DNA from 3 places in the Candidatus Pantoea symbiotica genome. Region 1 is predicted to be linked to each of the others. Evidence: predicted binding sites of a transcription regulator. Region 1 holds the regulator's gene; each other region holds the start of a gene.
The links. Region 1 encodes CRP, which controls carbon source genes, mostly activating them, when cyclic AMP is high. Its sites were predicted from a motif close to ATGTGANNNNNNTCACAT; they were not measured.
Positions count from the first base shown of each region.

Region 2: deoC (deoxyribose-phosphate aldolase) is a predicted target of CRP. The motif match lies at 6,123-6,140, and genes of this name have one in related genera.
Region 3: ACXIZX_RS01165 (YjcB family protein) is a predicted target of CRP. The motif match lies at 3,296-3,313, and genes of this name have one in related genera.

Region 1 covers NZ_JBSZHR010000002.1:3,635,629-3,645,514, reverse strand. The annotation lists gene argD (bifunctional acetylornithine/succinyldiaminopimelate transaminase) at 1-115, shown strand, start outside; gene ACXIZX_RS17640 (YccS/YhfK family putative transporter) at 112-2,190, opposite strand; gene crp (cAMP-activated global transcriptional regulator CRP) at 2,249-2,881, opposite strand; gene ACXIZX_RS17630 (OsmC family protein) at 3,186-3,590, shown strand; gene ACXIZX_RS17625 (phosphoribulokinase) at 3,642-4,511, opposite strand; gene ACXIZX_RS17620 (YheU family protein) at 4,573-4,791, opposite strand; gene ACXIZX_RS17615 (hydrolase) at 4,794-5,810, opposite strand; gene ACXIZX_RS17610 (LysE family translocator) at 5,871-6,473, shown strand; gene ACXIZX_RS17605 (LacI family DNA-binding transcriptional regulator) at 6,475-7,455, opposite strand; gene tauA (taurine ABC transporter substrate-binding protein) at 7,689-8,669, shown strand; gene tauB (taurine ABC transporter ATP-binding subunit) at 8,681-9,448, shown strand; gene tauC (taurine ABC transporter permease TauC) at 9,445-9,886, shown strand, end outside.
Region 2 covers NZ_JBSZHR010000002.1:3,280,093-3,289,978, reverse strand. The annotation lists gene ACXIZX_RS15745 (M20 peptidase aminoacylase family protein) at 1-990, shown strand, start outside; gene prfC (peptide chain release factor 3) at 1,251-2,840, shown strand; gene osmY (molecular chaperone OsmY) at 3,102-3,716, shown strand; gene ACXIZX_RS15730 (DUF1328 domain-containing protein) at 3,810-3,971, shown strand; gene ACXIZX_RS15725 (patatin-like phospholipase family protein) at 4,151-5,203, shown strand; gene ACXIZX_RS15720 (TatD family hydrolase) at 5,200-5,979, shown strand; gene deoC (deoxyribose-phosphate aldolase) at 6,271-7,050, shown strand; gene deoA (thymidine phosphorylase) at 7,113-8,435, shown strand; gene deoB (phosphopentomutase) at 8,530-9,753, shown strand; gene deoD (purine-nucleoside phosphorylase) at 9,787-9,886, shown strand, end outside.
Region 3 covers NZ_JBSZHR010000002.1:102,629-112,514, reverse strand. The annotation lists gene ACXIZX_RS01185 (NCS2 family permease) at 1-1,196, opposite strand, end outside; gene ACXIZX_RS01180 (glutathione S-transferase family protein) at 1,455-2,120, opposite strand; gene soxR (redox-sensitive transcriptional activator SoxR) at 2,164-2,640, opposite strand; gene soxS (superoxide response transcriptional regulator SoxS) at 2,739-3,170, shown strand; gene ACXIZX_RS01165 (YjcB family protein) at 3,425-3,706, shown strand; gene ACXIZX_RS01160 (ATP-grasp fold amidoligase family protein) at 3,763-4,713, opposite strand; gene ACXIZX_RS01155 (oligosaccharide flippase family protein) at 4,722-5,978, opposite strand; gene ACXIZX_RS01150 (IS3 family transposase) at 6,505-6,900, shown strand; gene ACXIZX_RS01145 (DMT family transporter) at 7,833-8,786, opposite strand; gene ACXIZX_RS01140 (AraC family transcriptional regulator) at 8,859-9,689, opposite strand; gene ACXIZX_RS01135 (isochorismatase family protein) at 9,813-9,886, shown strand, end outside.

The sequences.
Region 1 (9,886 bases):
CACCGCCGGTACCGACGTGATTCGTTTTGTACCTTCGCTGGTGATTGAACCTACCGATATCGCCGAAGGCATGACGCGTTTCGCCAGCGCGATTGAAAAGGTGCTGGCTGCTTAATCCGCTTTCGGACGTAACACCTTGAGCCAGCGACCATGATGCGGTCGCTGGCTCCACGCCAGCGAAGAGATGGTGTGCATCACGCTGAGATGCTGCAAAATCCGCTTCACATGCTGTTCGACAATCGTCACCGGCCCTTCATTCAGATTCTCCGGCGCTTCCAGAATATTGCTGTCGTTGCCCGGTCCGTCATACGCCAGCCGCTGCTGACAACGCTGCAGCGCGATTTCACAGGATTGCAGATAACGTTCCGCCAGCTTGGCCGTCAACATGGTGTGCTCACGCGCCAGAATCGTCATGGCGTTAATATGCTCGACGATGAACTGACTGTGCGTAACCCACATGCGCATATCTTTCAGATATTGCAGGTTAAAGCCCGGCTCGCTCGATGCCTGGTTCAATGAATTGAACAGCGCGTTGTGCGCCTGATTAACCTTCATGCGCTGATAAGCCAGTTTCTCCGGCGATTGTTCCGGGCCTAACAGCATTCGCAGCGCTTCCTGATAGGCTTCCAGCGCATCGTGCGCGTTCTTGCGCAGCAGTCCGCTTTGCCACTGCGGCCACAGCCAAATCATCCCGGCGAAGGCAATCAAACAGCCCATCAAGGTATCCATCATGCGCGGCAGCAGAAACTGTGCGCCGTTGAGCGACAGCAGTTGCAGCGAATACACCGCCGTGACGGTGAAGCCAATCATCGACCAGCCGTAATATTTCCGCGTGATCAGATAACTCGCCAGCGTGATCCCCAGCATAAACAGCAGCGTGATCGATTCCGGTACCGCCAGCCGTAATGAGGCGGCGGCGATCAGCAAACCGGCAAAGGTGCCCAGCGCACGGTGCTGGATGCGCACGCGCGTCGCGCTGTAACCGTTCTGGCTGACGAACATGATGGTCATCAGAATCCAGTAAGGTTTGGGGATGTTAAAGAACAGCGCCAGCGAGCTGCCAAACATCAGCATTACGGCGAAGCGTGCCGCGGTGCGTAACGCGGTGGATTTGAATGACAGATAACTGCGCAGCGCCGGCAACAGCGGCAAACGGCGCTGGCGATCGGCCATCAGGTCACGCGTGTAGAGCGGCTTCTGCGTGCGCAATACGCGGGCGATGCGGCTGAAGTGATACAGGCAGAAGTTACCGACCGGATTATCCGGATGCTGGCGCGCAATTTTCTCCAGCGCGCCGAGCTGTTTCTCCATGTGGAAACGGTCTGGCAGCTGATGGTAGAGAATCGCATCCGCCAGCACGCGCAGCCGCGCCGAGATGATTTTGGCGTTCCAGCGAATCACCGCTTCGGCGTGGCTCTCTTCAACCAGCTTCTGCACCTCTTCCGGCTGATGCAAACTCACCGAGATGTGTTCCTGTAAATCCAGCGCCACCTGGAAAGCGCGCGTCAGGCGTTTGTGGCTGTTATCGCGGCTGGCCGACAGCATATGCATTTGCTGGTAACAGGTGGTGATGAGATCGACCGCCTTTTGCTGACGTGCCAGCAGCGGCGGCAGCGCTTTTTCCGGATCGGTCAGCTGCGTCAGTAAGGTGTATTTGGCATCGCAATAATCCGCCAGTTCGCGGAACAGCAGGCTAAGCGATTCGCGCATCGGCTGCTCTTTCCACAGCCAGAACCAGAACCAGTTGAATAAGCCGTACCACAGCGTGCCGCCAATGTAGAGCAACGGCGGCACCCACATCGGCATGCGTCCCACTAAGCTGAGCGTAAAGATAGCGGCGATGAGCGTTGCGGGCAGCAAGCGCGCATGCAGCGGACCGATTTCGCCGGTCACGCCAATCAGCAGCGGCAGCGCCAGCAAAATCAGCGGCAACGGAATCTGGTAAGCAGTAAGGATTTGCATCAGGAAACTGCCGGTGGCAAACAGCGAACCACCCACAATCAGGCGTTTGAAAAAGCGTTTGTGCGGCGTATCCAGCCCCGCCATGTTGCAGCAGGCCGGCACTAATGAGAACAGCAGACCTTTTTGCAGATCGCCAAACAGCCAGCCGAGAGCCACAGGCAGGCACAGCACCAGCGTTTGCCGCAGCGCATAGTTAACTTCGGGATGATAGATGATTCGACGCCACATCAGCTCATCGCAAATAGAAACGGCGCGATGTTGCCATCACGCCGTGGGTGAGAAGAAATTAGCGGGTGCCGTAAACGACGATGGTTTTACCGTGTGCGGAGATCAGGTTCTGATCTTCCAGCATTTTCAGGATACGACCCACGGTTTCGCGTGAGCAGCCCACGATCTGACCAATCTCCTGGCGGGTGATTTTGATTTGCATCCCGTCTGGGTGAGTCATCGCATCTGGCTGTTTGGCCAGATTTAGCAGCGTTTGCGCGATGCGTCCGGTTACATCGAGGAAGGCAAGGTTGCCCACTTTCTCAGATGTGACTTGCAGACGACGCGCCATTTGCGACGAAAGTCGCATTAAAATATCCGGGTTTACCTGAATCAGCTGACGGAATTTTTTGTATGAAATTTCAGCCACTTCGCAGGCAGACTTCGCACGTACCCAGGCACTACGTTCCTGGCCTTCTTCGAAAAGACCGAGTTCGCCGATGAAATCTCCCTGATTGAGGTAGGAGAGAATCATCTCTTTGCCTTCTTCATCTTTAATCAGTACCGCTACGGAACCTTTTACGATGTAGTACAGCGTTTCCGCTTTCTCACCCTGATGGATGAGCGTGCTTTTGGATGGATATTTGTGAATATGGCAATGGGACAGGAACCATTCGAGTGTAGGGTCTGTTTGCGGTTTGCCGAGAACCATTCGCTATTATCCTCTGTTGTAATCGTGCCCAAAATACAGGGGGCATTTTTCCCTGTCAGGCGGTTTAATCGTCGAGCGTTTCCAGTAAAGGAAAAATTATTCCGGGTGGACTCTTAAGCTACGCTTTTGATTCTTCCGGCCTTCGTCTGTGATGACGAAAATATTTTCAGCACTGTTTGTAGCACAGCTTTTGCGAGCTGTCTTGTGTTGTCTCGCTTCAGCAGAAGGGGGATTACTCTGGATTGCTGTTTGTCAGGTGAAAGCGTACTCTGGCGGCAAAACCGCCGCTTCAGGAGAGAGAATAATGCAGGCACGAGTGAAATGGGTGGAAGGTCTTACCTTTCTCGGAGAATCCTCATCTGGCCATCAGGTATTAATGGACGGTAATTCCGGTGATAAAGCGCCAAGTCCAATGGAGATGGTGCTGATGGCCGCAGGCGGCTGTAGCGCCATTGATGTGGTGTCGATCCTGCAAAAAGGGCGCAGCGATGTGGCCGATTGCGAAGTGAAACTCACCTCAGAACGCCGTGAAGAGGCGCCACGCATTTTTACCACCATCAACCTGCATTTTATTGTCAGCGGCAAAGCGTTGAGCGATAAAGCGGTTGCGCGCGCGGTTGACCTGTCGGCGGAAAAATATTGCTCGGTGGCGATCATGTTGGGTAAAGGCGTGGAAATTACCCACAGCTATGAGGTTGTCGAGTTGTAATCGGTCGTAGGGGAGGCATTCATGCCTCCCTTTTCACAGCCCGCACCAAACCTACTCAATTCGCTTCCCTTCAATCAGTCGCTGAACCAGCGGCAGCATAATCAGCTCCATCGCCAATCCCATTTTGCCGCCCGGCACCACCAGCGTATTGATGTGGGAAATAAACGATCCCTGAATCATCGCCAGTAGATAGGGGAACGCGATGCCTTCCAGACCGCGAAAATGAATCACCACGAAGCTTTCGTCGAGCGAGGGAATTTCGCGGGCGGCAAACGGGTTTGAGGTATCAACGGTCGGCACGCGCTGGAAGTTAATGTGGGTGCGCGAGAACTGCGGCGTGATGAAGTTAATGTAATCCTCCATCGAACGTACCACCGAATCCATCACCGCTTCGCGTGAATGGCCGCGCTCGCCGGTGTCACGCACCAACTTCTGAATCCACTCAAGGTTAACAATCGGCACCACGCCAACCAGCAGATCGACATGCTCCGCCACATTTTGCTGCTGCGTGACCACGCCGCCGTGCAAGCCTTCATAAAACAGCACATCGGTGTTTTCCGGCAGCGGCTGCCACGGCGTGAAAGTGCCCGGCACCTGATTCCACGGCACCGCTTCATCGTAGGTGTGCAGATATTTACGTGATTCGCCGAGGCCGGTTTGGCCGTAATGTTTAAACGTCTGCTCCAGCAGGCCGAAGTCGTTGGCTTCCGGGCCGAAGTAGCTGATGTGGCGACCGAGATCGCGCGCTTTGCGGATCGCCATGTCCATTTCCGGACGCGTGAAGCGATGGAAACTGTCGCCCTCGAGTTCCGCCGCATGCAGGTTCAGCTGCTGGAAAATCTTGCGGAAGGCGAGGCTGGTGGTGGTGGTTCCGGCGCCGCTGGAACCGGTGACGGCAATGATTGGATGCCTGGCTGACATAACAGAGCTCCCTGTGAGGTCCGGCGATGAGCATTGTTACCACGAATTGCCGCTGGGTGCATTAGCCGCGAAATTCACCCTTCGGCATAATATTGATCGATTCATGCAGTTCCGACCACACCAGCACTACGTCGCCGCGCTCCAGCTGGCGGCGCACATCGGCGACTTTTTGCAGCAAACTGCGTTCCTGCTCGCCGTAATCGGTGCCTTCGCGTAACACGAAGGTTTCAATCAGGTTTTCCAGCGTCTCCGCTTCGAGTTCTTGCCAGGGAATAATCACAATTACACATCCAGATAGGTTGAGAGCCAGTCGGGCACGCGCTGTTCCAGCCACATTTTCGGTTTAAGCAAGGTGCCGCCGACAAAGCCGACGTGGCCGCCTTGCTGCGTCAGCTGATACTGAATGGAAGCTGACAGCTGGTCAGGTTGCGGGATCACGGCATCGGTCATAAAGGGATCGTCTTGCGCATGAATGATCAGCAGCGGTTTGCGCACGCCGGTGAGCAGCGGCATCGCGCTGGCTCGTTGATAATAGTCGTTGGCGTCGATAAAACCGTGCGCACGTGCGGTTATCGCATCATCAAACTCGCGTAAGCGGCGGAAAGCGCGTAGCTGGCTGAGATCGACCGGCAGCGTGCCGGGCCAGGCGCGCAGTTTGCGCGTGGCGTTCTTTTTCAGCTGCGTCAGCAAATAGTGCTGATAGAAGCGCGAGAAGCCAACGTCCAGCTTGCCGCTGCACGGCTCCAGCGCCAGCGGCGCCGAGATGGCGATGGCGGCATCAATCGGCACATCGTGACCTTGCTGACCGAGCAGGCAAGCCAGCATGTTGCCGCCCAGCGAAACGCCGACAGCGGCGGTCGGTACGCTGCCCCATTCGCGTTGCAGCCAGTTAAGGAAGTAGGTGGCGTCTTCAGTTTCACCGGAGTGATAGATGCGCTTTAAGCGATTAGGCTCGCCGCTGCAGCCGCGAAAGTGCATCACCACCGCCAGCCAGCCGCGCGCCTGACACGCCTGCATCAGGCCGTGCGCATACGGGCTGCGAAAGCTGCCTTCCAGGCCGTGAAACATCACCATGCGCGGTTTATGACGCGCCTGCGCCGGATCTTCACTCCACGCTAAATCGACAAAATCGCCGTCCGGCAGGTCAAGACGCTGCCAGTGCGGACGCAACGTGACGCGGCGGCGCAGAATGCGCGGCAACAGCGTTTGTAGATGCGCGTTACTGAATCCGCGCAGTGGTTTAAAGCGCTCGCCGCTGGGGCGATCAAAATAGCTTGGGTAAAGGCTTGTCTGATGCATAAGTCGCTGATAGCTTCGATGGGTTGTTCGCTTTACTGGGTGAGGAGCACCCGAATATACATGGAACTGAGTCTTTTTTTATCAATGTTAGGTTTTCTTTGGGTCGCGGCCATCACGCCCGGGCCCAATAATATGTTACTTACCGCCTCGGGTGCTAATTTTGGCTTCCTGCGCACTATACCGCTGCTCATTGGTATCATGATTGGTATGCAAGTCATGTTGCTGATGGTGGCATTTGGTATCGGCGGTCTCATCCTGCTTTATCCTTCGCTGCATCTGATCCTGAAGATTGCCGGTAGCCTTTATCTGCTGTGGCTGGCGTGGAAAATCGCCAGCGCCGAGTATGAAAAGCTGGAAACCGATGATGTGACGGTAAAGCAAATGCCGTTCTGGCAAGGCGGCTTGCTGCAGCTAATCAACCCGAAAGCCTGGCTTATGGCGCTCGGTGCGGTGGCCAGCTTCAGCCTGGCGGGCAGCGAATATCTGCATTCGGTGCTGGCGATCAGCCTCGGCATGTTCATGGTAAATGTGATTTCCGGGGTGATCTGGATGGGCTTTGGCTCGCTGATTGGACGTCTGCTGCGAAGCCCACGCGCGTGGAAAATGTTCAATCTGGCGATGGGCTTGCTCACCGCTGCGTGCGTATTGCTGATTTGGCGCTGAGTTAACTGGAAGCGCGTTCAACGCGCTTCCACGGCAACACTTCATGGACCACCGACGAGTTGGGCTGGCGGATACGTTGCAGCAGCAGCTGTACGCTACGCACGCCCATGCGATTCATCGGCTGCTCAATCGTCGTCAGCGGTGGATTCAGGCTGCTGGTAAAGTTGATGCCATCAAATCCAACCACCGCTAAATCTTCCGGCACGCGCAAGCCCGCTTCCAGCGCTGCGTGTATTACGCCAACCGCCAGAACATCCGACACTGCAAACACCGCATCTGGTCGTTCCGGCTGCTTCAGCAATTCGCGCAAGGCCGCACTGCCCGACTCGCAGGTGACATTCTCGGCGTAGGCCACACCGCACCAGCTGAGCTCGAGTTGCTCCAGCGCCGCGCGATATCCCTCTTCACGCTTATGCGAATAGAGGTAGCGCATATCACAGTTGACCAGCGCAATACGGCGTCGGCCTTTGCTCGCCAGATAACGCACGGTTTCGAAAGCCGCTTCTTTATTATCAATCGCCACGCTTGAGGCGGCGATCGCCGGATCGTATTCGGCGCACTGCACCCAAGGCGCATCGCCAATCAATTCCTTTAGCTCCTGCAAACTGCTGGCGGCATCCATGGTGATCACGCCGTCGACCACTTTGCCGGTGAGCAGGGCGATGTAGGCCGCTTCGCGCCGCAGCTGCGATCCCGAGTTACACAGCAGAATATGGTAACCCTGCGCTTCCGCTTCGGCTTCAATGCCTTGAACCACGCGTGAGCAGAACGGATTGGTGATGTCAGGGATCAGCACTAACAACATATGGCTTTGCGAGGTGCGTAGCTGGCGCGCCAGTAAGTTGGGTTGATAGTCGCAGATGTCGATGGCCGCCAGCACTTTGGCGCGCGTGTCCGGGCGCACGCCGGGATTCTGGTTCAAAACCCGTGAAACGGTGGCTTTGGACACGCCAGCCAGGTGTGCGACTTTCTCAATCGACATGGATTCAGGACCGCTCGTTAAGAGTGAAAAATGAGATGTCTATCAATATCACAGCTGCTATGTGAGCGCGTGACATATTTACCGATTTCCCTTTTCTTTCCATTTGCACTTTCTGCATAGCCTTGCCCGATGTTGATCTAAGAACGGATCGTCATTAGGGATAATTTTTAATTCCTTTATGAAATTACTCTTGCTGGAGAAACTGCGCAGACAAAAACACATTGGGGTGAATGATGATGGCGATGAAAAAAACAATAACGGCAGTCGCAGCGGCTCTGGCCCTGATGGCGTTCCAGGCGCAAGCGGTCAACGTTACCGTGGCGTATCAGACGTCGGCGGAACCGGCCAAAGTGGCGCAGGCGGATAACACCTTTGCCAAAGAGAGCGGTGCTACCGTCGACTGGCGCAAATTTGATAGCGGAGCCAGCGTGTTGCGTGCTCTGGCATCGGGCGACGTCCAGATTGGTAATATCGGTTCCAGCCCGCTGGCGGTCGCCGCTACGCAAAAGCTGCCAATTGAAGCTTTCCTGCTGGCCTCACAGCTCGGTAACTCCGAAGCGCTGGTGGTGAAGAAAACCATCAAAGATCCCAAAGACCTGATTGGCAAGCGCATCGCCGTGCCGTTCATCTCGACTACGCACTACAGCTTCCTCGCTGCGCTCAAGCATTGGGGCATCAAGCCTTCGCAAGTGACCTTAGTCAACCTGCAGCCACCGGCGATTATTGCCGCCTGGAAACGCGGTGATATCGACGGTGCTTACGTCTGGTCTCCGGCGGTAAATGAGCTGGAGAAAGATGGCAAGGTGCTGACGGATTCTTCGCAGGTTGGCAAGTGGGGCGCGCCAACGCTTGATGTGTGGGTGGTGCGTAAAGACTTCGCGCAGCAGCATCCAGAAATCGTCACCGCCTTTGCCCGCAGCGCGGTTGAAGCGCAGCAAGCTTACATTGCCAATCCGGATCAATGGCTGAAGCAGTCAGACAATCTGAGCAAGCTGGCGCGCCTAAGCGGTGTACCCGAAGCGGATGTGCCGGTGCTGGTGAAAGGCAACACCTATCTCACCGCGCAGCAACAGGTGGAGCAGCTCGGCAAGCCGGTGAACAAGGCGATTGTCGATACCGCCGGCTTCCTGAAAGAGCAGGGCAAAGTGCCAGAAGCGGATAGCGATTACAGCAGCTTCGTTACCACGCGCTTCGTTGCACCCTTAGCGAAATAACCGGAGGCCGTATGCTTAACATCACCAATCTCAATGCGCGTTACGCCGGACAACCCGCGCTGCAGGACATTAACCTGCAGCTGGGCAGCCGAGACCTGCTGGTGGTGTTAGGCCCTTCCGGCTGTGGCAAAACCACGCTGCTGAACCTCATCGCCGGCTTTCTGCCGCTGGAATCCGGCAGCATTACGCTGGATGGCAAAAAGGTAGAAGGGCCGGGCGCGGAGCGCGGCGTGGTGTTTCAGAATGAAGGCTTGCTGCCGTGGCGCAACGTGATTGATAACGTGTCGTTCGGCTTGCAACTGGCGGGGATGGCGAAGGCGGAGCGCCATACCATTGCACGCCGTTTGATCCGCAAAGTAGGACTGGAAGGTGCAGAAAAGCGTTTTATCTGGCAGCTCTCTGGGGGTCAACGTCAGCGCGTGGGCATTGCGCGTGCGCTGGCGGCTGATCCTCAGTTGCTGCTGTTAGATGAGCCGTTCGGTGCGCTGGACGCCTTTACCCGCGAACAGATGCAAACCCTGCTGCTAACGCTGTGGCGTGATACCGGCAAACAGATTCTGCTCATCACTCACGACATCGAAGAAGCGGTGTTCCTTGCCAGTGAACTGGTGCTGCTGTCGCCGGGACCAGGCCGCGTGGTCGAGCGTTTGAAACTCGACTTCGGCCAGCGCTTCGCCGCCGGGGAACCTTGCCGCCGCATCAAATCCGATCCGGCGTTTATCGAACGTCGTGAATATGTCCTGAATCAGGTGTTTTCCCAGCGAGAGGCGTTTATATGAGTGCGGTGATTGATGAGAAAACCCAAACGCGTCGTCGCGGATTGCGCTGGCCATTCTCGCGCCAGTTCTCACTCAGCCTGCTCAGCGTTGGTCTGTTGCTGCTGTTGTGGTGGGCGATAACCGCGCTCGGCTTAGTGGCGCCGCTGTTTTTACCGCCGCCGCAAGTGGTGCTGCAGAAGCTGATCTTGATTGCCAGCCCGCAAGGCTTTATGGACGCCACGCTTTGGCAGCACTTGGGCGCGAGCCTGGCGCGTATGCTGGTGGCACTGTTCTTTGCCGCGCTGATTGGCATTCCGGTCGGGATTGCCATGGGCCTGAGCCCGGCGATTCGCGGCCTGCTTGATCCGCTGATCGAACTCTATCGCCCGGTGCCGCCGTTAGCCTATTTGCCGCTGATGGTGATTTGGTTTGGCATCGGCGAAACCTCGAAGATTTTAC
Region 2 (9,886 bases), 360 kb from region 1:
GTGACGCGCGGCATCAATAACACCACTGGAATCGTGGCGGAAATCGACAGCGGCGTGCCCGGTCCGGTGCTGGCGCTGCGTGCGGATATGGATGCGCTCGGTCATATCATTGACGGCGTGGCGTGTGCGCGTCACACCTGCGGCCACGATGGCCATTCGTCGGTGGTGCTAACGGCGGCGCAAGAGCTGCTGAAAGAGGGCGCGATCAAGAAAGGGCGGCTGAAGCTGCTGTTCCAGCCAGCGGAAGAACTCGGTGCCGGCGCGCTGGCGATGATTGAGGGCGGCGCGCTGGAGGATGTGGAGATGATTCTCGGCTTCCATGTGCGTCCGCTGGAAGAGTGCCATGTTGGGCAGGCGACGCCAGCGGTGATCTACTCCGCCTGCAGCACGCTGGAAGCCACCATCAAAGGCGCGCCGGCGCATGCAGCGCGTCCGCATTTGGGCGTTAACGCGCTGGATGCGGCAGTGCAAGCGGTGCAGGCCGTCAACGCCATCCATCTGCCGCCGGGTTTGACCTGGAGCGTGAAAGCCACGCGCTTCCTGTGCGACGCGGGCGTGACCAACTCGGTGCCGGATGAGGCGCGCGTGGTATGGGATTTGCGTTCGCAGGAAAACGCGCCAATGGATGTGCTGAAAGAGAAAGTGACGCTGGCGATTCAGCACAGCGTGGCGGCGTTGGGTGCCACGGCTGACGTGGTGGTGCTGAAAGAGATGCCGGCAGCAGAAATTCATGAAGAGGCCACGGCGGTGATTCGTGCGGCGATTGTCGATGTGCTGGGTGAAGAAGGTTTGCTGGATACCAAAACCACGCCGGGCAGCGAAGATTTCTTCTATTATCCGGTGAAAAATCCGCAGGTGAAAGCCGGTTTCTGGGGATTAGGAACCAATCTGGTGCCGGGCCTGCATCATCCTGAGATGCGCTTTGAGCTGAGCTCGCTGGAGATTGGCGTGAAGATCTTTAAAGCGGCGGTGGTGCGGGTGTTGGGCTGAAATGTGAGTCGGTCGCCATGAATGGCGGCCCTACAAGGGCAACACTATGCGGCGATTTCCCCCTTCGGTGAAATATTGTATGCTATGCCGCCTCAATGCTGCCGGGATAATCGGAACTGCCGCCAATGTAGATCGCACACCTCTTGCTGTGAACTGACGCCACTGCGTCGCCATTGGCCGCGTTATCCTGCGGAATGACCCCGAAACGATTTATTCGCAGCGCGCCGCCCGCGTGTTGCCCTTGAAGAAGAATTCACTCAATGTCTAATGCTCCCTTTTTAGAAGAAGTGGCGCGCCGCCGTACTTTTGCGATCATCTCGCATCCGGATGCCGGTAAAACCACAATCACCGAAAAAGTGCTGCTGTTCGGACAGGCGATTCAAACCGCCGGTACCGTCAAAGGCCGCGGCTCCAACCAGCACGCGAAATCGGACTGGATGGAGATGGAGAAACAACGTGGTATCTCCATCACCACCTCGGTGATGCAGTTCCCGTATCGCGACAGCCTCGTGAACCTGCTGGATACCCCAGGACACGAAGACTTCTCCGAAGATACTTACCGTACGCTGACGGCGGTTGACTGCTGTTTGATGGTGATCGACGCCGCGAAAGGTGTTGAAGATCGTACCCGTAAGCTGATGGAAGTCACGCGCCTGCGCGATACGCCAATCATTACCTTTATGAACAAACTCGACCGTGACATCCGCGATCCGATGGAGCTGCTGGATGAAGTGGAGAGCGAGCTGAAGATCGCCTGCGCGCCTATTACCTGGCCGATTGGCTGCGGCAAGTATTTCAAAGGGGTTTATCACCTCTACAACGACGAAACTTACCTGTATCAAACCGGTAAAGGCCACACCATTCAGGAAGTGCGCATCGTTAAAGGTTTGGCTAATCCCGATTTGGACGCAGCGGTGGGCGAAGATTTGGCACAGCAGTTGCGCGATGAGCTGGAGCTGGTGCAGGGCGCCTCGCACGAGTTCGATCAGGAGCTGTTCCTGAGCGGCGAACTCACGCCGGTGTTCTTCGGCACCGCGCTGGGTAACTTCGGCGTTGATCACATGCTGGATGGCCTGGTTTCCTGGGCGCCGCGCCCAATGCCACGCAACACCGACACGCGTCTGGTGGAAGCGAAAGAAGAGAAATTCAGCGGCTTCGTGTTTAAGATCCAGGCAAACATGGACCCGAAACACCGCGACCGCGTGGCCTTTATGCGTGTGGTATCTGGTAAGTACGAAAAAGGCATGAAGCTGCGTCAGGTGCGTACCGGCAAAGACGTGGTGATTTCCGATGCACTGACCTTTATGGCCGGTGACCGCTCGCACGTGGAAGAAGCCTATCCGGGCGACATCATTGGTCTGCACAACCACGGCACCATTCAGATTGGCGACACCTTTACGCAAGGTGAAAACATGAAGTTCACCGGCATTCCGAACTTCGCGCCAGAGCTGTTCCGTCGTATTCGCCTGCGCGATCCGCTGAAGCAGAAACAGCTGCTGAAAGGGCTGGTTCAGCTGTCGGAAGAGGGCGCGGTGCAGGTGTTCCGTCCGGTGCATAACAACGATCTGATTGTGGGCGCGGTTGGTGTGCTGCAGTTCGAAGTAGTCGTTGCGCGCCTGAAAAGCGAATACAACGTTGAGGCGATTTACGAAGCCATTAACGTCTCAACCGCTCGCTGGGTTGAGTGTGATGACGCGAAAAAATTCGACGATTTCCAGCGTAAAAACGAAGTGAACCTGGCGCTCGATGGCGGTGATAACCTCACGTATATCGCGCCGACCATGGTAAACCTCAACATCACCCAGGAACGCTATCCTGACGTGCGATTCCGCAAAACGCGCGAGCACTAATCGGCGTTGCCAGCAGGGCCTGTGATTTTCACTGGCCCTGTTTTATTTGTTACAGACTCCTCCTAATTCCGCTGTTTTTTTCTCTTTTTGGCGATATATCAACCACAAGAGCCAGCAAAAGCTGTAATCCCTACTACTATTATCCTGTCGGACGAGAAAAGAGACCTTTCGGGTTTCATTACGTCCAGTAACTCAGCAACGCCGTTCGTTGCTGGCGCATCCGCGATAACGGATGAGTTAACTGATAGAAGGATGATATCGATGAATAAGACTAAGATTGCCAAAACCCTGATTGCTGCCCTGGCCGGTTCTGCTCTGCTGAGCGGTGCGGTGTTTGCAGATGAATCACTGTCGCAGAAAGCACAGCAAACCTCCGACAGCGCGGGTGCGAAGATCGATAGCTCTATGAAAAAAGTCGATGGTTATATGGATGACAGCGGCATCACTGCTAAAGCCAAAGCGGCGCTGGTGGATAATGAAGCGATTAAAAGCACGGATATCTCCGTCAAAACGCATGATGGCGTGGTGACACTGAGCGGCTTTGTAGCTTCTCAGGATCAGGCTGAAAAAGCCGTCGCGCTGGTGCAGAAAGTCGAAGGTGTGAAATCCGTCAGCGACAAACTACACGTTAAAGACAGCAAAAATGCTTCTCTGAAAGGTTATGCGGGCGATACCGCAACCACCAGCGAAATTAAAGCTAAGCTGTTAGCAGATGACATCGTGCCATCACGCAACGTTAAGGTGGAAACCACCGACGGCGTGGTGCAGTTATCAGGGGAAGTGGCGAACCAGGCACAGTCCGATCGTGCTGAGAAAATCGCCAAAGCCATTGAAGGCGTGAAAAGCGTGAAGAATGACCTGAAGGTGAAATCTTAACGCGAGCGACTCGGCACCTGCTGGTGCCGTTTCGTAATAAAAACAAAGGTGTAAATAAGCAGTTCGATTTTCACAATGGTAAAGGAGAGGCTTATGTTTCGTTGGGGTATTATCTTTCTGGTCATCGCTCTGATTGCTGCAGCATTAGGTTTCGGCGGTCTGGCGGGTACGGCAGCATGGGCAGCTAAAATTGTCTTCATTGTCGGTATTATTCTGTTCCTCGTGAGCCTGTTTACCGGGCGCAAACGACCCTGACTACTTGCGTCTCAATAGACGCTAACCCGCGAGTCACCTAAAGCGGAGACCGGTCATTTGCGGCATACTATGAAGCCGCAACGATTGCAGAAGCAATTGGTCAGGGAACGACAATGACTGGTTCTCCGGGATGCTGCTTCGGCGACTCCCTCAGAGCAAGCAACACTGAGGGACATCCATTGGGAACACGTATTCCGTTGACGTTAGGTTCACTTGAACCGCTAGCTTTAACCCCTTTCAAATCCAGTAAAATCGCCTTGGTGTGCGAAGGCGGCGGTCAGCGCGGCATCTTTACCGCAGGCGTGCTGGATGAGTTTCAACGCGCAGGCTTCAATCCCTTTCAACTGTTACTCGGCACCTCGGCCGGGGCGCAAAACTTGTCGGCGTTTGTCTGTGGCCAGTCTGGCTACGCGCGACGCGTGATCTCGCGTTACACCACCAGCAAATTATTCTTCGATCCGCTACGATTCGTGCGCGGCGGGCATCTTATCGATCTCGATTGGCTGATCGACATCACCAAACAGGAATTTCCGCTGGCGCTCAATACCGCCGAAGGGCTGTTTGCCAAAGGCAGCGAATTCTATATGTGCGCCTGCCGCAGCGACGATTACCGCGCTGAGTACTTCAATCCGATTAGCTCCAACTGGCATGACATCCTGAAAGCGTCCAGCGCGATTCCCGGTTTTTACCGCAGCGGCGTGCAGATGGACGGCGTGAGCTATCTGGATGGCGGCATCAGCGATGCAATCCCGGTGCGCGAAGCCGCACGCCGCGGCGCGGATACCATCGTAGTGATCCGCACCGTGCCGTCGCAGGTGTCATACACGCCGAAGTGGTTCAAACGCATGGAGCGCTTTTTGTCTGACAGCGCCTTGCAGCCGATGATCAACATCCTGCATCAGCATGAAGAGAGCTATCGCGAGATTCAGCAGTTCATTGAGCAACCGCCGGATAACCTGCGCATCATCGAAATCTGTCCGCCTAAACCGCTGGCGAGCATGGCGCTCGGCAGCCGCTTGTCATCGCTGAATCAGGATTACCATTTAGGCCGCCGCAGCGGGCGCTATTTCCTCGCCACGCTCGGTCAATGGCTGAGTGATGCCGAGCCGTTGGTACGTTCAACCACGGTCACGCCGCCCGCCGCTGTGGCGAATTCACCCGACAACCGCCCACTGATTACGCCCGCGCTGGCGGAAAACGATGCGGATTATGATAAAGGCTCGCTGGCATGAAGTTTATCGATACGCACTGCCACTTCGATTTCCCGCCGTTCGTTGATGATGCAGACGCCAGCATTGCGCGCGCTGCGCAGGCGGGCGTGGAACGCATCATTGTACCGAGCGTGGATGCCAGCCGTTTCGCGCGGGTGACGCAACTGGCGCAGCAGCATCCGGCGCTGTATGCCGCGCTGGGCCTGCATCCAATCAACATTGCTGAGCATCAGGAAGATGCACATCTTGATGAGTTAGAGCGCTGGTTGAAAAAGCCGGATAGCAAGCGGGTGGCTATCGGCGAGATCGGTCTCGATCTCTATATGGACGATGCGCAATTCGCCAAACAGACGCGGCTGCTCGATAAGCAACTCAAGCTGGCGAAGCAATACGATCTGCCAGTGATCCTGCACTCGCGTCGCACCCACGATCAGCTGGCGCTGCACTTACGTCGTCACGATCTGCCGCGCCGTGGCGTGGTACATGGCTTTGCTGGCAGCCAGCAGCAGGCGGAGCGCTTTATTCAACTCGGCTATGCGATTGGCGTGGGCGGCACCATCACCTATGAACGCGCCAGTAAAACCCGCAACACCATCGCCAGCCTGCCGCTTAGTGCGTTATTACTGGAAACCGACGCGCCCGATATGCCGCTGCAAGGTTTTCAGGGCCAGCCCAATCGTCCGGAGCGGGCGCGCAATGTGTTTGACGTGTTGTGCCAGTTACGCAGTGAATCCCCCGAAGTGATTGCCGACGCGCTGTGGCATAACAGCCAGCAGCTGTTCGCCTTGCCTGCCTGATTCTCCCCCGACAGATTCTGCATTTACGCTGCCTTACGCCTGATTAGCTACATTGATAAAGCTGAGAGTACACTTTTGCGCCCATTTTTGTGATAATAATAACAACGGCCATCGCGGCGCATTTCGGCCTGACTGGTGGTTATTTGTGATTCACATCACTAAATAACTGTATTTAAATGACAGGTTTTCTTTTTCGTGTGACATGAAGCGCAATTCATCGTCACGGTAGTTGTTAGAATTGTCACATTCCCCGGTGGGTTGTGCCCGCCGATCTGAATTTTGGAGAGCATCATGACCGACCTGAAAGCAGCAGCACAGCGCGCATTGCAACTGATGGATTTAACCACCCTGAACGAAGATGACACCGACGAGAAAGTGATCGCGCTGTGCCGTCAGGCGAAATCCCCAGCCGGTAATACCGCTGCCATCTGCATCTATCCGCGTTTCATCCCGGCAGCACGTAAAGCGCTGCGCGAGCAGGGCACGCCGGAAATCCGCATCGCCACCGTCACCAACTTCCCGCACGGCAACGATGACCTTGAGATCGCGCTGGCTGAAACCCGCGCGGCCATCGCCTACGGCGCTGACGAAGTGGACGTGGTGTTCCCGTATCGTGCGCTGATTGCTGGCAACCGTGACATCGGTTTCGAGCTGGTGAAAGCCTGTAAAGAAGCCTGCGCACAGGCAAACGTGCTGCTGAAAGTGATCATCGAAAGCGGCGAGTTGAAAGACGAAGCGCTGATTCGTGCTGCATCGGAAATCGCTATTGATGCGGGCGCAGACTTCATCAAAACCTCAACCGGTAAAGTGCCGGTCAACGCGACGCCAGAAGTGGCAGCGATCATGATGCAAGTGATCCGCGATAAAGGCGTGAAGCAGCAAGTTGGTTTCAAACCGGCCGGCGGCGTGCGCACTGCGGAAGACGCGGCACTGTATCTGAAGCTGGCGGACGACCTGCTGGGTGAAGGCTGGGCGGATGCGCGTCATTTCCGCTTTGGCGCTTCCAGCCTGCTGGCAAGCCTGCTGAATACGCTGGGCCACGAAACCGCGACCAGCAAAGCGGGTTATTAAGTTCATATCGATGTTCGTAGGGTCGCCATTTATGGCGACCTCTCTATTCCGGGGAGGCAACCGTGTTCCTGCCACAAGAAATTATTCGTAAAAAACGCGACGGCCAGGCGCTGAGTGAAGCGGAGATCCGCTTCTTTATCAACGGCGTGCGCGACAACAGCGTTTCAGAAGGTCAAATTGCCGCGCTGGCGATGACCATCTATTTCCATGATATGACGCTCGACGAGCGCGTGGCGTTGACCATGGCGATGCGCGACTCCGGCACGGTGCTGAACTGGAAATCGCTCAATCTCAACGGCCCGATTGTTGATAAGCACTCCACCGGCGGCGTTGGCGATGTCACTTCGCTGATGCTCGGCCCGATGGTGGCAGCATGCGGCGGTTATGTGCCGATGATCTCCGGGCGCGGCCTTGGCCACACCGGCGGCACGCTGGATAAACTGGAAGCGATTCCGGGCTTCGATATCTTCCCGAGCGACGATCGTTTCCGCCAGATTATTAAAGACGTCGGCATCGCGATTATTGGCCAGACCAACTCGCTGGCACCGGCCGACAAACGTTTCTACGCCACGCGTGATATCACCGCCACCGTGGATTCCATTCCGCTGATCACCGCGTCGATCCTCGCCAAAAAGCTGGCAGAAGGATTGGATGCGCTGGTGATGGATGTCAAAGTGGGTTCCGGCGCCTTTATGCCGACCTTCGAAGCCTCAGAAAATCTGGCGCAGGCGATTGTTGGCGTGGCGAACGGCGCAGGCTGCAAAACTACTGCTCTTCTCACCGACATGAATCAGGTGCTGGCTTCTACTGCGGGTAACGCGCTCGAAGTGCGTGAAGCGGTGCAGTTCCTGACCGGCGAAGCGCGCAATCCGCGTCTACTGGAAGTGACAATGGCGCTGTGCTCGGAAATGTTGATCTCCGGCAAACTGGCTGAAAACGACGCCGATGCACGCAAAAAACTGCAGCAGGTGCTGGATAACGGCAAAGCCGCTGACGTATTTGCCCGCATGGTGGCGGCGCAAAATGGTCCGGTCGATTTCATCGAGCGCATGGACAGCTATTTGCCAGCGCCAACGCTGAGCAAAGCGGTGTACGCCGATGGTGCTGGCATTGTCAGCGCAATGGATACGCGTGCGCTTGGCATGGCGGTGGTTGCGCTCGGTGGAGGCCGTCAGCGTGCCAGCGACAGCATTGATTACAGCGTGGGCCTGAGCGACATGACCACGCTCGGTACGCAGATCGACGCGCAGCGTCCGCTGGCGATTATCCACGCCGCGTCGGAAGCGCAGTGGCAACAGGCCGCTGCCGCCGTTAAAGCGGCTATCACGCTGAGCGATACTGCGCCAGCGATCACGCCGGTGGTTTATCGTCGCATCAGCGAATAACTGGCGCTTCTTCGTGCCAGGCAGCGGCCGTTCGGGTATACTGATCTGATCGCTTTTTTTTGACTTGTCATCGCGCATTGCGCAGGAGACTTGCATGAAACGTGCTTTTATTATGGTTCTCGACTCCTTCGGGATCGGCTCCAGTAAAGACGCCGATAAATTCGGTGATGAAGGATCGGACACGCTCGGCCATATCGCCGAAGCCTGTTTCGAAGGCCGCGCCAATGAAGGTCGTGAAGGCCCGCTGCACTTACCTAACCTGACCAAACTGGGCCTCGGCAAAGCGGCTGAGCTCTCCACCGGTCGTTTCCCGCCAGGCCTCGATCCCAACGCGGAAATCATCGGTGCGTACGCTTACGCCAGCGAATTGTCGTCCGGTAAAGATACGCCGTCGGGCCACTGGGAAATCGCCGGCGTGCCGGTGCTGTTTGATTGGGGCTACTTCAGCGACAAAGAGAATAGCTTCCCGCAGGAGCTGCTGGATGTTCTGGTGAAACGTGCCGATTTGCCGGGATATCTCGGTAATTGTCACTCATCGGGCACGGTAATCCTCGACCAGCTCGGCGAAGAGCACATGAAATCCGGCAAGCCGATTTTCTACACCTCGGCGGATTCGGTGTTCCAGATTGCCTGCCACGAAGAGACCTTTGGCCTCGATCGCCTGTACGAGCTGTGCGAAATCGCCCGTGAAGAGCTGACCAATGGCGGCTACAACATCGGCCGCGTGATTGCGCGTCCGTTCGTCGGCGACAAAGCGGGCAACTTCGAGCGCACCGGCAACCGTCACGATCTGGCAGTGGAACCGCCAGCGCCGACCATGCTGAAAAAACTGGTCGATGAGAAGGGCGGTGAAGTGATTTCGGTGGGTAAAATCGCCGACATTTATGCTGAGCAGGGCATCACGCAGAAAGTTAAAGCCACCGGCTTAGACGCGCTGTTCAACGCCACCATCGAGCAGATGAAGAAAGCGCCAGATACCTCGATTGTGTTCACTAACTTCGTTGATTTTGACTCAACGTGGGGACATCGTCGCGATATCGCCGGTTATGCGGGCGGGTTGGAGTTCTTCGATCGTCGCTTGCCAGAGCTGATGGAGTTGGTGAAAGAGGGGGACATTCTGATCCTCACCGCCGATCACGGCTGCGATCCAAGCTGGAAAGGTACTGAACACACGCGTGAGCACATCCCAATTCTGATCTACGGCCCGAATGTGAAGCCAGGATCGCTGGGATACCGCGATACCTTCGCAGATATCGGCCAGACCATCGCAAAATATTTCGGCCTGTCCAGCATGGACTACGGCAAGAGCATGCTGTAAAACAGCGCCCCAAATTTAATAAGGAAAATAACCATGGCAACGCCTCATATTAATGCAGAAATGGGTGATTTCGCGGACGTCGTACTGATGCCGGGCGATCCGCTGCGCGCTAAGCACATCGCTGAAACCTTCC
Region 3 (9,886 bases), 3.5 Mb from region 1:
ACGATGAACACTGCGGTCAGCAAGCCGGACATCGCATCAACGAAGTCGTTGAAGTCGATTTTTGCCACGTTGCTCAGCATCAGCAGGCCAACGTACATCAATGCTGGTGCCGTCGCGTAAGCGGGAACCAGATAGGCCAGCGGTGACATAAACAGAATCACCAGGAACAGCAAACCCACCACAATCGCCGTCAGACCGGTTTTCCCGCCCGCCGCCGTTCCTGCCGCCGATTCGATGTAGACCGCAGCCGGCGAAGCGCCGACCAGACCAGCGAACAGGCTGCTGACGGAATCGGTGGTCAGCGCACGACCGCCGTTGATGATCTGCCCCTCTTTGTCCAGCAGATTCGCCTGCCCCGCTACCGCGCGAATGGTGCCGGTGGCATCAAAGACGGCGGTCATCACCAGCGCCAGCACGCTCGGCAGCACCACAGGTTGCAGCGCGCCCATGATATCAAGGCTAAACATCGCCGATTGCCCGTTGGCATCCTTCAGGCTCGGCATAGCGAACAGACCTTGATAGGTCACCGCCGGATCGAAAATCAGGCCAAGAATCGAGATGGTGATGATGGTCAGCAGAATGCCGCCCGGCACGCGGCGTTTTTCCAGACCGAAAATCGCTGCCAGGCCGACCAGCGACATGATCACCGGAAATGACGCGAACTGACCCAGCGCCACCGGCAAGCCCGCAGCCGGGTTTTTCACCACCAAACCAATACCGTCCGCGGCGATCAGTAGCAGGAACAAGCCGATACCGACACCGGTTCCGTGCGCCACGCCCATCGGCAAGTTACGCAGAATCCATGCGCGGATGCCGGTGACCGAAATCAGCGTGAACAGTAAGCCCATCAGGAACACTGCGCCAAGCGCCACCGGCACGCTAATGTGCTGGCCAAGCACCAGGCTGAAAGCGGTGAACGCGGTCAGTGAGATGGCGCAACCAATCGCCATTGGCAGGTTGGCCCACAAGCCCATGATAATCGAGCCAAAACTGGCGACTAAACAGGTGGCGACGAACACCGCCGTTGGCGAGAAGCCCGCTTTGCCCAGCATGCCGGGCACCACGATGACGGAATACACCATCGCCAGAAACGTTGTCAGACCCGCCAATACTTCCTGACGCACGCTGCTGCCGCGTGCAGAGATATTGAACCAGGCGTCCAGTTTTCCACTGGCCGGGCGCGATTCGCCAGACATAATTCTTCCTCAATATTTTTGTGATGTGAGTCGCCGCGCGGCGCACGTTTGCTGTTCCCTGATGGCGGATTTTTATGATGAAAATCCAGGCAAACGTTTACGTCGCCGCGTATTCCAGGCCGTAAAAGGGGACGCGGAAAAAAGGCAAACGATTATCTGGCGTTTGCCATGGGGTTTTCAACTACTAATCGCGGGCATGACAGGATAAATTCAGGCATCCGTCCCGTAGGGTCGCCATTCATGGCGACCTGGCTGAACTTAGCGGCTCAACTCAATCGCGCCACCCTGCTGGATCGCACGTTGCCAGGCAGCGCGCTGCTGCATGGTTTCCAGCCAGCGGGCGGTGGCGGGCGTATCGCGCAGTGAACCCCGCAACTGCAGCGCCAGCAGCGGGAAGCTCATCTGCACATCGGCGATGCTAAAACGTGAACCGGCAAAAAATGGATGCTGCGTGAGATGCTCTTCAATCACGCTGCCGTGCAAAGCCAGCTGCTTATTAAGCCAGGCTTTCTGAATCCCTTTACTCAGTGCGATGCCAGCCGGACGCAGCAGCCACGGCACCGGCTTTTTGCCAAACTGCGCAAACACCAGCTTCATTACCAGCAGCGGCATCAGCGATCCTTCCGCGTAATGCAGCCAGTAACGCGCCTGAATCTGTTCATCTTCATGACTCAACGCCAGCTGATGCTCGCTGTCGTATTTGAGTTGCAGGTATTCGAGAATCGCGCCTGACTCGGCAATCACGCGATTGCCGTCGGTAATCACCGGTGATTTCCCTAGCGGATGCACTTTCTTTAAGGAATCGGGGGCCAGCAGAGTGTTTTCACGTTGATAGCGTTTGATTTGGTAAGGCACCGCGAGCTCTTCCAGTAGCCATAACACGCGATGCGAGCGGGAGTTTTCCAGATGGTGAACGGTGATCATACGGTTTCCTTGCCGGTAAAAGTGTTCCGCCAAGTATAGTCGATCAGCGTTTTTGCTCGTCTTGTTCCGGATCGAGTAGCACCGCGCCCGAACCTTGCTCGCCCAGGCGGTCACCCGGATTGCGTAGCGGACAATCGCGCATCGATAAACAGCCGCAGCCAATGCAGCCATCCAGATCGTTACGCAAGCGCGTCAGGGTTTCGATGCGTTTATCCAGCTCCTCGCGCCAGTGTTGCGTCAGCGCGTCCCACTCATGCGTCGACATGCGCTTATTGGCCGGCACATGCGTCAGGCTGTCGCTCACCGTCGCCAGCGGAATACCGATACGTTGCGCAATTTTGATGATGGCCACGCGACGCAGCACGTCACGGCTGTAGCGGCGTTGATTGCCGCCGTTGCGCGAGCTGAAAATCAATCCTTTGGTCTCATAGAAGTGCAGCGCCGACACCGCCACGCCGCTGCGCTTCGCCACTTCGCCCGGCGTTAAAACCGGCTTCGGGTAATTGCGTTCTTTTTTCATTTAGGGCCTTTACCTCAAGTTAACTTGAGGAATTATACTCGCACCCCAGCAAAACTTCGAATTTCTCACCAGGCAAAAAACATCAGAAGGATGAGGCTATGATGCAACAGGAAATCATTCATTCGCTGTCCAACTGGATCGATCAGAATCTGGATAAAGCGCTGTCTATTGATGAAGTCGCGGCAAAATCAGGTTACTCAAAATGGCACCTGCAGCGTATGTTCCGTGCCGTCACGAAACAAACGCTGGGTGGCTATATTCGCGAACGTCGTCTGACGCTGGCCGCTGAAGCGCTGCGTCAAACTCAGCGTCCGGTGTTCGATATCGCGATGCAATACGGTTATGACTCGCAGCAGACCTTTTCGCGCGTGTTCCGCCGTCAGTTCTCGCAAACGCCAACCGCTTATCGTCACACTATGCGTCGTCAGGCGATGATTCAGCGTCCGCGCTTGCTCAGTTTTGACTGTGCAGACAACAACATGACCAGTTTTGCCCAGCGTACAACCGGCGAGTGCTGCCCGGTTAGCTAACCTTTTCTGCGCGCCCCTTGCGGGCGCACCTCGCTTTTCCTGCCTGCTTTTCCCTCCAGTTCGATAAAAATCTTTCTACCATACCAGGTATAAATTTTGTTCAAAATTTAAAATCGAGTGATATAATGTGAGCCAAGTCACACTTTCCTGTATTCAGTAAGACGGCCTGAAGGACTTCCCTGACCTTCCTTCTTCGCCGCCAGTGATGTCGATTGAATGTCGGGGATATCACTGATTCTAAGAGGTTTTTGCAGATGGCCACCTTAACCACCAGTCTGATTGTTATGCGCTGGGAACTCCTGAGTGCGGTAATGATGTTCTTCGCCAGCACCATGAAAATTCGACTGCGTCAGAACAGTCATCACGTGATGGCGCTGCTGTGCGGTGGCATTGGCGTGGGTATGTCCTGCTGGTTTGTCACTGGCCTGCTCGGTATCACGCTGAGCATGGAGAATCTGCATAACTTTATGGAAATCTCCAAAAACGCCTTTATTGAAGTGATGAGCCAGACGCCAACCGATTGGCCAATGCCTTAATCGCTGCCAATAAAAAACCCCGCCGAAGCGGGGTTTTTTATTTTGCTGTGTGATACTTAAATTTTCTTCAATACGGCCGGAATGGTCACTTCCGTCACCGTGATGCCCGGTATCTTCGTACCGCGACGATCCTGAATCCACATATCACCCATCATCTGATTGAGCCCGCGATCCAGACCGGTCACCAAACCCGCGCCTGGCGTAAAGGTCAACTCGCCGAAGTAGATCTGCTCTTTATCAATGTACCAATCCACGCGCACATAATCGAAATCACTCGCCAGCTTTTTACTCAACGCCAACGCGTGCTGCAACGAGGCCATTTGTGGCGTCACGTCCAGGCCGGTATCACGAATTTTGTGATACGCCTCGTTGAGGTTGTTGACGTAAAAGTTCATCGACAACAGCGGATTGCAGCGGTTGTAGATCACCTGCAACACATACTCAAAGCTGCCGTCGCGCTTGTTGAACATGTGGAACTTGTAATCAATCGGCGCCGATTTACCATCGCCAATGTACTGCTCCACCAGAATGCGTGGCTTGATGTAGCGATAGTGAATCTCACGCGCTTCGTTGGCGAAATCGGTCTTCAGCCAGCGATGGCAGTCGCTAATAATCTGCTGCTTCTTCAGCGCATCCGGCTCTTCCAGCAGAATCTCCACCATGTTAGAGGCGTGATTCGGCTTGATGACGGTATTTTTCCAGCTCGGCAGCGTGTGCAAAGAGCTTGGATCGCTGGTCTCGTACACCAGCGGGATCAGGTATTCGCTGCCCACTTTCTCGGCGATATATTCGCGCACCGAATACTTGTCCGATAGACGACCATACATCTGATAATCGCCATGGATGAATTTGCGGTACAGCACCTTCTCGTTAAACACTTTCGGCTCACGCAAATTGGGCAGTTTGCGGAACTTATGAAAATAGTAGATACGATCCTGGTATGCCCAGGGCATCTTCTTGATGAAGTACTGCACGCTTCTTCTGAGTTCATCTTTCAACTTGAGCATATCTGACCTCATTTGTAGGTTTTGTAGTTGAGTGAGGAAACCTGGATTTTTTGGATGACGCCGTTTTTGAAGAAGTAATTCATTACGGTAAGAGACAGCAATTCTGAGATGAAAACGCTCCATGCGGCACCCATGATGCCGTAGCCCTGGATCAGCCACCACGACAGCGGCAAGCTGATCACCATCAGGCAAACAATTTTCTTCAACAGATAATTAAACCCGCCTTCTTTGACCATGTAGCGATACGCTACGGTCCCCATCGCCGAAAAGCAGGTCGCTAACGACAACAACGTAATGAGACTTCCTGACTGTGTGTACTCGTGACCATATAAAGCGATGATGATTTTTTCGCCGTACATCGCGATCACCGCTAACAACAACAATGAAACACCCATGACATAACCATTAAGCCGTGCTGTCAGCTTGATGGCGGCTTCTCCACGCTCGCGGAAGATTTCCGAAAAGCAGGAAGTGATGATGGCGACCGGGATGAAAATCCAGGAAGCCGAAATGGTATTGGCGGCGGCGAACAGCCCGAGATCGCGCGCCGAGGCGATGCCCGCCAGGAACATCTGTGCCGCTTTCACCTGCACCGAGATAAAGATGCTGGAGATGGCCAGCGGTAATCCGGCGTACAGCAAATAGCGCAGATAGGTGTTGCGCTTATCCTGCGGCGGCGCCACGTCCTGATTTTCGCGGTAAAAGTTAAAACGCTTAATGACATACGGCACCAGCGTGACGGCGACAATCGATACGGTCAGCCACAGCGGATTGAGGTGCAGCCAGGCAATGGCAAAACTTAAGCTGAAGCCCAGCAGCAAACCGACAGAGTTGGCGATGGTATTCAGTCGCGACGCTAAGCGCGCATTGTTGTAGACACTGAAGGTGTCCTGCGTCACGAAAACCGAAGAGATAAACGAGGCCAGTGCAAAAGCGAGGAAGTTTTCCTGCATGTTGTACCAGACCCAAATCAAGACGGGCAGCGATGTCAGCAACAGCAAAACCATGCGCATGTTGCGCGCTACGGTCATCAGGCGCAGCCCTTTTGGCGCACTCTTACTGATACGTTTAAACAGGATGGTTTCCGTACCGAAAATCGCCACGGTCTGCACCATGGAAAATAGCGAGGTCGAAAACGCCATTTGGCCAAAGATGGTTGGACCAAAGGATTTTGCCACGTAGGAGGTCACAAATATGACGCCGAACACGGAGACGATCTTTTCAGACATCATCCAGGCGGCATTAGACATTACGCTCAATTTCATTGACTGATCCTTAGTATTACGAACTACAACAACTTTCGGTACAACGTCCTTGAAATGAATTAACAAGCGCTCAGTGGGCCTGACTTAATTTATTACCTTCAAACCAAACTGGTCCGAAAAATGAGACTCGCGTCAGCAATTAGGAATTATATTCAGGAAAATTCCGATTATATCCGGTGCGAAACTCGGTGGATGTAAACGATTTCAGCTTAAATTCTAAGCAAAGGTTTACTGGCACACCCTGACATTTCTGCAAGTGGTTTATGCCGATTTTCCAATGAATGTAGTATTTTTCTGCATTTGGGATGGAGAGAATTTATATCAAAAACCTAAAGCCAGGAAGGCGTTCAATGCCATTCGGAATAAAATAAGATTTATCCCATGATGATATTTCTTCTAAATATCTTAATTTAACCCTCGCAATTCAAATCGCGCACTTTAATACTGAATTAATAGTGTTTTTGCAGTGCCAGATATTAATACAGTAATTCTCATCCACTAATTGATAAGAAAGGTAATAGCATTTATGAGAAAGTCACGATATAGCGAAGAGCAAATCACAAATGCCATTAAAGCTTCTGAAACGGGAGTGAAAGTCAGGGAGATTTGTGAGGAGCTTGGCATTTCCGAGGCCACTTTCTATAGCTGGAAGAAGAAGTTTTCTGGGCTCTCTTCCGAGGAAGGTCGCAAAATCAAGGAGTTGGAAGATCAGCTTCTTAACCTCACGCGTGAACTGCAATCTCTGAGTTCCGATAAAGAGATGCTGCAAAGCGTATTGAAAAACTTCTTTACCACGAATGAAAAGCGTCAGGCGGTTAACTTTCTGCAAACGACATTCGACATAGGTACCCGTCGTAGCTGCCGTTTACTGGATATTAGCCGCAGCGTTTATCATTATCCTGCAGGAACAGATAATCGCTAACACCATTAAGGCCGATGTTATTTGACTTAATGCTGAGATTTGTTCTTACCAGAAGATATGAAGATCATTTAATACGGCGTTCACAACATAACAATTCGCTCCAATTTTTCCTGATGAATACCATCGCGGAATTGCTTCCTTTTTTGCGGTAAAATAGATTCACATCAGCAAAAGTCTCTCTATTCAAGCCATTCAAACGAAGTCCAATCTCATTTCGGTGAGATTGGCGCTTCAATTATTACTTTACCAACATTAATCATCAGCCCTGAATGCAGACAATTCTGTTAAGCATTAATGAACAACGCCGTGTAACCGCTCACACATAACCTCTGTTTTTAACTGGATCTACTCCTGGATTCATTCATCATTCGGTTGACGCGCGTAGACCATAATTTCTCATCTTGCCGCCAGGAATAATCCTGATAAGAAAGGTTATCGAGCCTAAACAATAACAGCCAAAAAGCGGGAGATAAGTTAAATTACCGCACCCTATTCATCGTTACGCTTAATGGTTTTTTGCCAACGGTTAATGGAATCTTTCTTAACAACGCCCTATTCCCTTAAGCAAAAAGTGGCTTTCGAGTGCCAATCTTCAGTGCCAAACGGCAATAAACGGTAGGTTAGATGCATGTTTTTCCGCCTTAACGCGCCGGTTTTTTCCGCTTTAGGGCCTGCTATAGCCAGGAAGAACGAGGATTTATGAAGGTTTAGTGCGCCTTAATACGGCCAAACACTGTCGCGCGGGACGCAGCGGCATGTCTGTTTATGACAAATCAGGGCTGAAAAAGCGGCTGAAATTAGCCGAAAAGTTATATCAACGGCCTGGTCAGCGTCAGAAAGCAGGATTAGATGCGTGAAAGGGGTTAGTCAAATTCTTAAAATACAGCGGAGTACGCTGCCGAAATGATTTTTCAGCAGCGCTCATTGATGACTTATACCGCTGTAATATGCGGCTGGGGTTTAATGCGCATCGCGTAGATTACGCCAACAATCAAACAGCCAATGCCGACCGCAGTTAACAGCGGCGGCCAGCTTTGTCGCCAAAGGAATGTCCACAGCAATCCGGCTAAGGTTTCGAACACAATCAGCGGCCCCATGATCACCGTCGGCACGCGTTGGCTGGCAGCATTCCAGCAGAGTGTGCCCAGCCATGAGCAAATCAGCCCGATACCTAACATTAATAATAGAAAGCGTTGCGGCTGCGGCCCGAAGGGCAGCGCAAACGCAGGTTGCTGCCAGTGGAGCTGCACGCAGACCAATAGATAGAACACCAATGCCAGCGGCAGCGTCACCAAACCTTGTGCCGTCGCCCAGCTGGAGGGCTTGTGTTGGGGATGCGCGCGTAACCATAGACCATTACGCAGCGGATACCATGTCCAGCATGCCACCGCCAGAACCGCTAACCCTAAACCGGTGAGATAGCGCGACCAATCAAAATCGGGACCTTGCGTCTGAAGTTCGGCGGCATTCACGCAAGCCAAGCCTGCGGCAATAATCAGCAAAGCCGGCGTCAATTTGCGCCACGGCAAGCGCCCCTCAAGATGGCCATAACAGAGATTAGCCGTCACGGTAATCACCACCGGCAAGGTGCCGATAATCATGGTCGAAATGGGCGCGCCGGTGCGTTGAATCGCGCTGGCGAGAAACGCGTAATAGAGTAAATTGCCAATCAGCGACAGCTTCAGCGCTTCAATCCAATCTTTGCGCGCCAGCTGACGCAAACGACGGCGATCCAGCCAGGCCAGCGGCAACACCACCAATCCAAAGGCGACGTAGCGTCCGGCCGATTGCAAAGTGCCCGGATAATCCGGTATCAGCAGCGGACCCACAAAGATCAATCCCCACATCAATCCCGCTGCCAGCGCAAACAGTATTCCAGCAAACATAAACTCTTCCTTTATATGCATTCCGCTGCAGTGTGACGCAGGCGGAAGCGAAAGGCTTGTAGCAGATTGCGGTTAGCGTGAAGGGAACACTTGTTTTTGATAGCGGCCCGGCGTGATGCCGTAGCGATGCGCGAAGGCGCGGGTGAGATGTGCCTGATCGGTAAGGCCGACCGATGCCGCAACGGTTGCCGCACTGTCGCCGCGCGCCAGCTGCTGTTTTGCGGCGAACAAACGAAAAGCCATCAGCATTTGATGCGGCGTGACGTGGAAGTGTTGTTTGAAACTGCGCAGGAAATGCCACGGCGACAGTGATGCCAGTGCAGCAAGTTCTTCAAGCCGCACCGGTTCGGCGAGGTTTTCACGCAAATAGTCTCGAACCGCATCAAAGCGATGCGCGCCTTCGTTAGGTCGCTGCTGTCCCTGACGCGCCAGTGGACGCATCAACTCCAGTAGTTCGAGCAAAATGCTTTCGCGCTCCAGCGTAGTTTCCGCCTGCCACATCTGCGCCAGCAGTTGCGAGAACGGCTGTGCCAGACGCGCATCGGTGCGCAGTGCATCGGTGAACCACCAATCACGATCGCCACTCAGACGATCCATTTCTCGCGGATCGATATAGATCATACGATAGCGCCAGCCTTCGTCGCAGGCAGATTCACCTGTATGAAGTTCGTCGGGATTCATCATCACTAACGAATGCTGCGGCGCGGTGTAATTGGCGCCGCGATAGCGAAAACGCTGGGCGCCGGACTCAATTGTGCCGATGCCAAAGGCTTCATGGGTATGGGGTTCAAAAGCGTAGCGGGAGATGTGCGCCTGATACAGCTCGATGCCCGGCAGCTCAGCGAAATGCTGAAACTGCGCACGATCTTGCTCACAAGGAAAGATTTCAGGAACCACCTTCACAACACACCTCCGATTTAAAAGCGCTTATAAGCATGCGCGGCAGTGGCGATAAATGCAAAGGTGAATTGCTTTACCTCTGCGCGTCGGCAATCCACACTGAGGCTTCAAACTTAGGAGAGTGAAATGGCGAATCGAGTCGTAGTTGTGGTGGATATGCAAAATGGCGTGCTGGCAACGCCGCGTTTTGATCGTGCCGG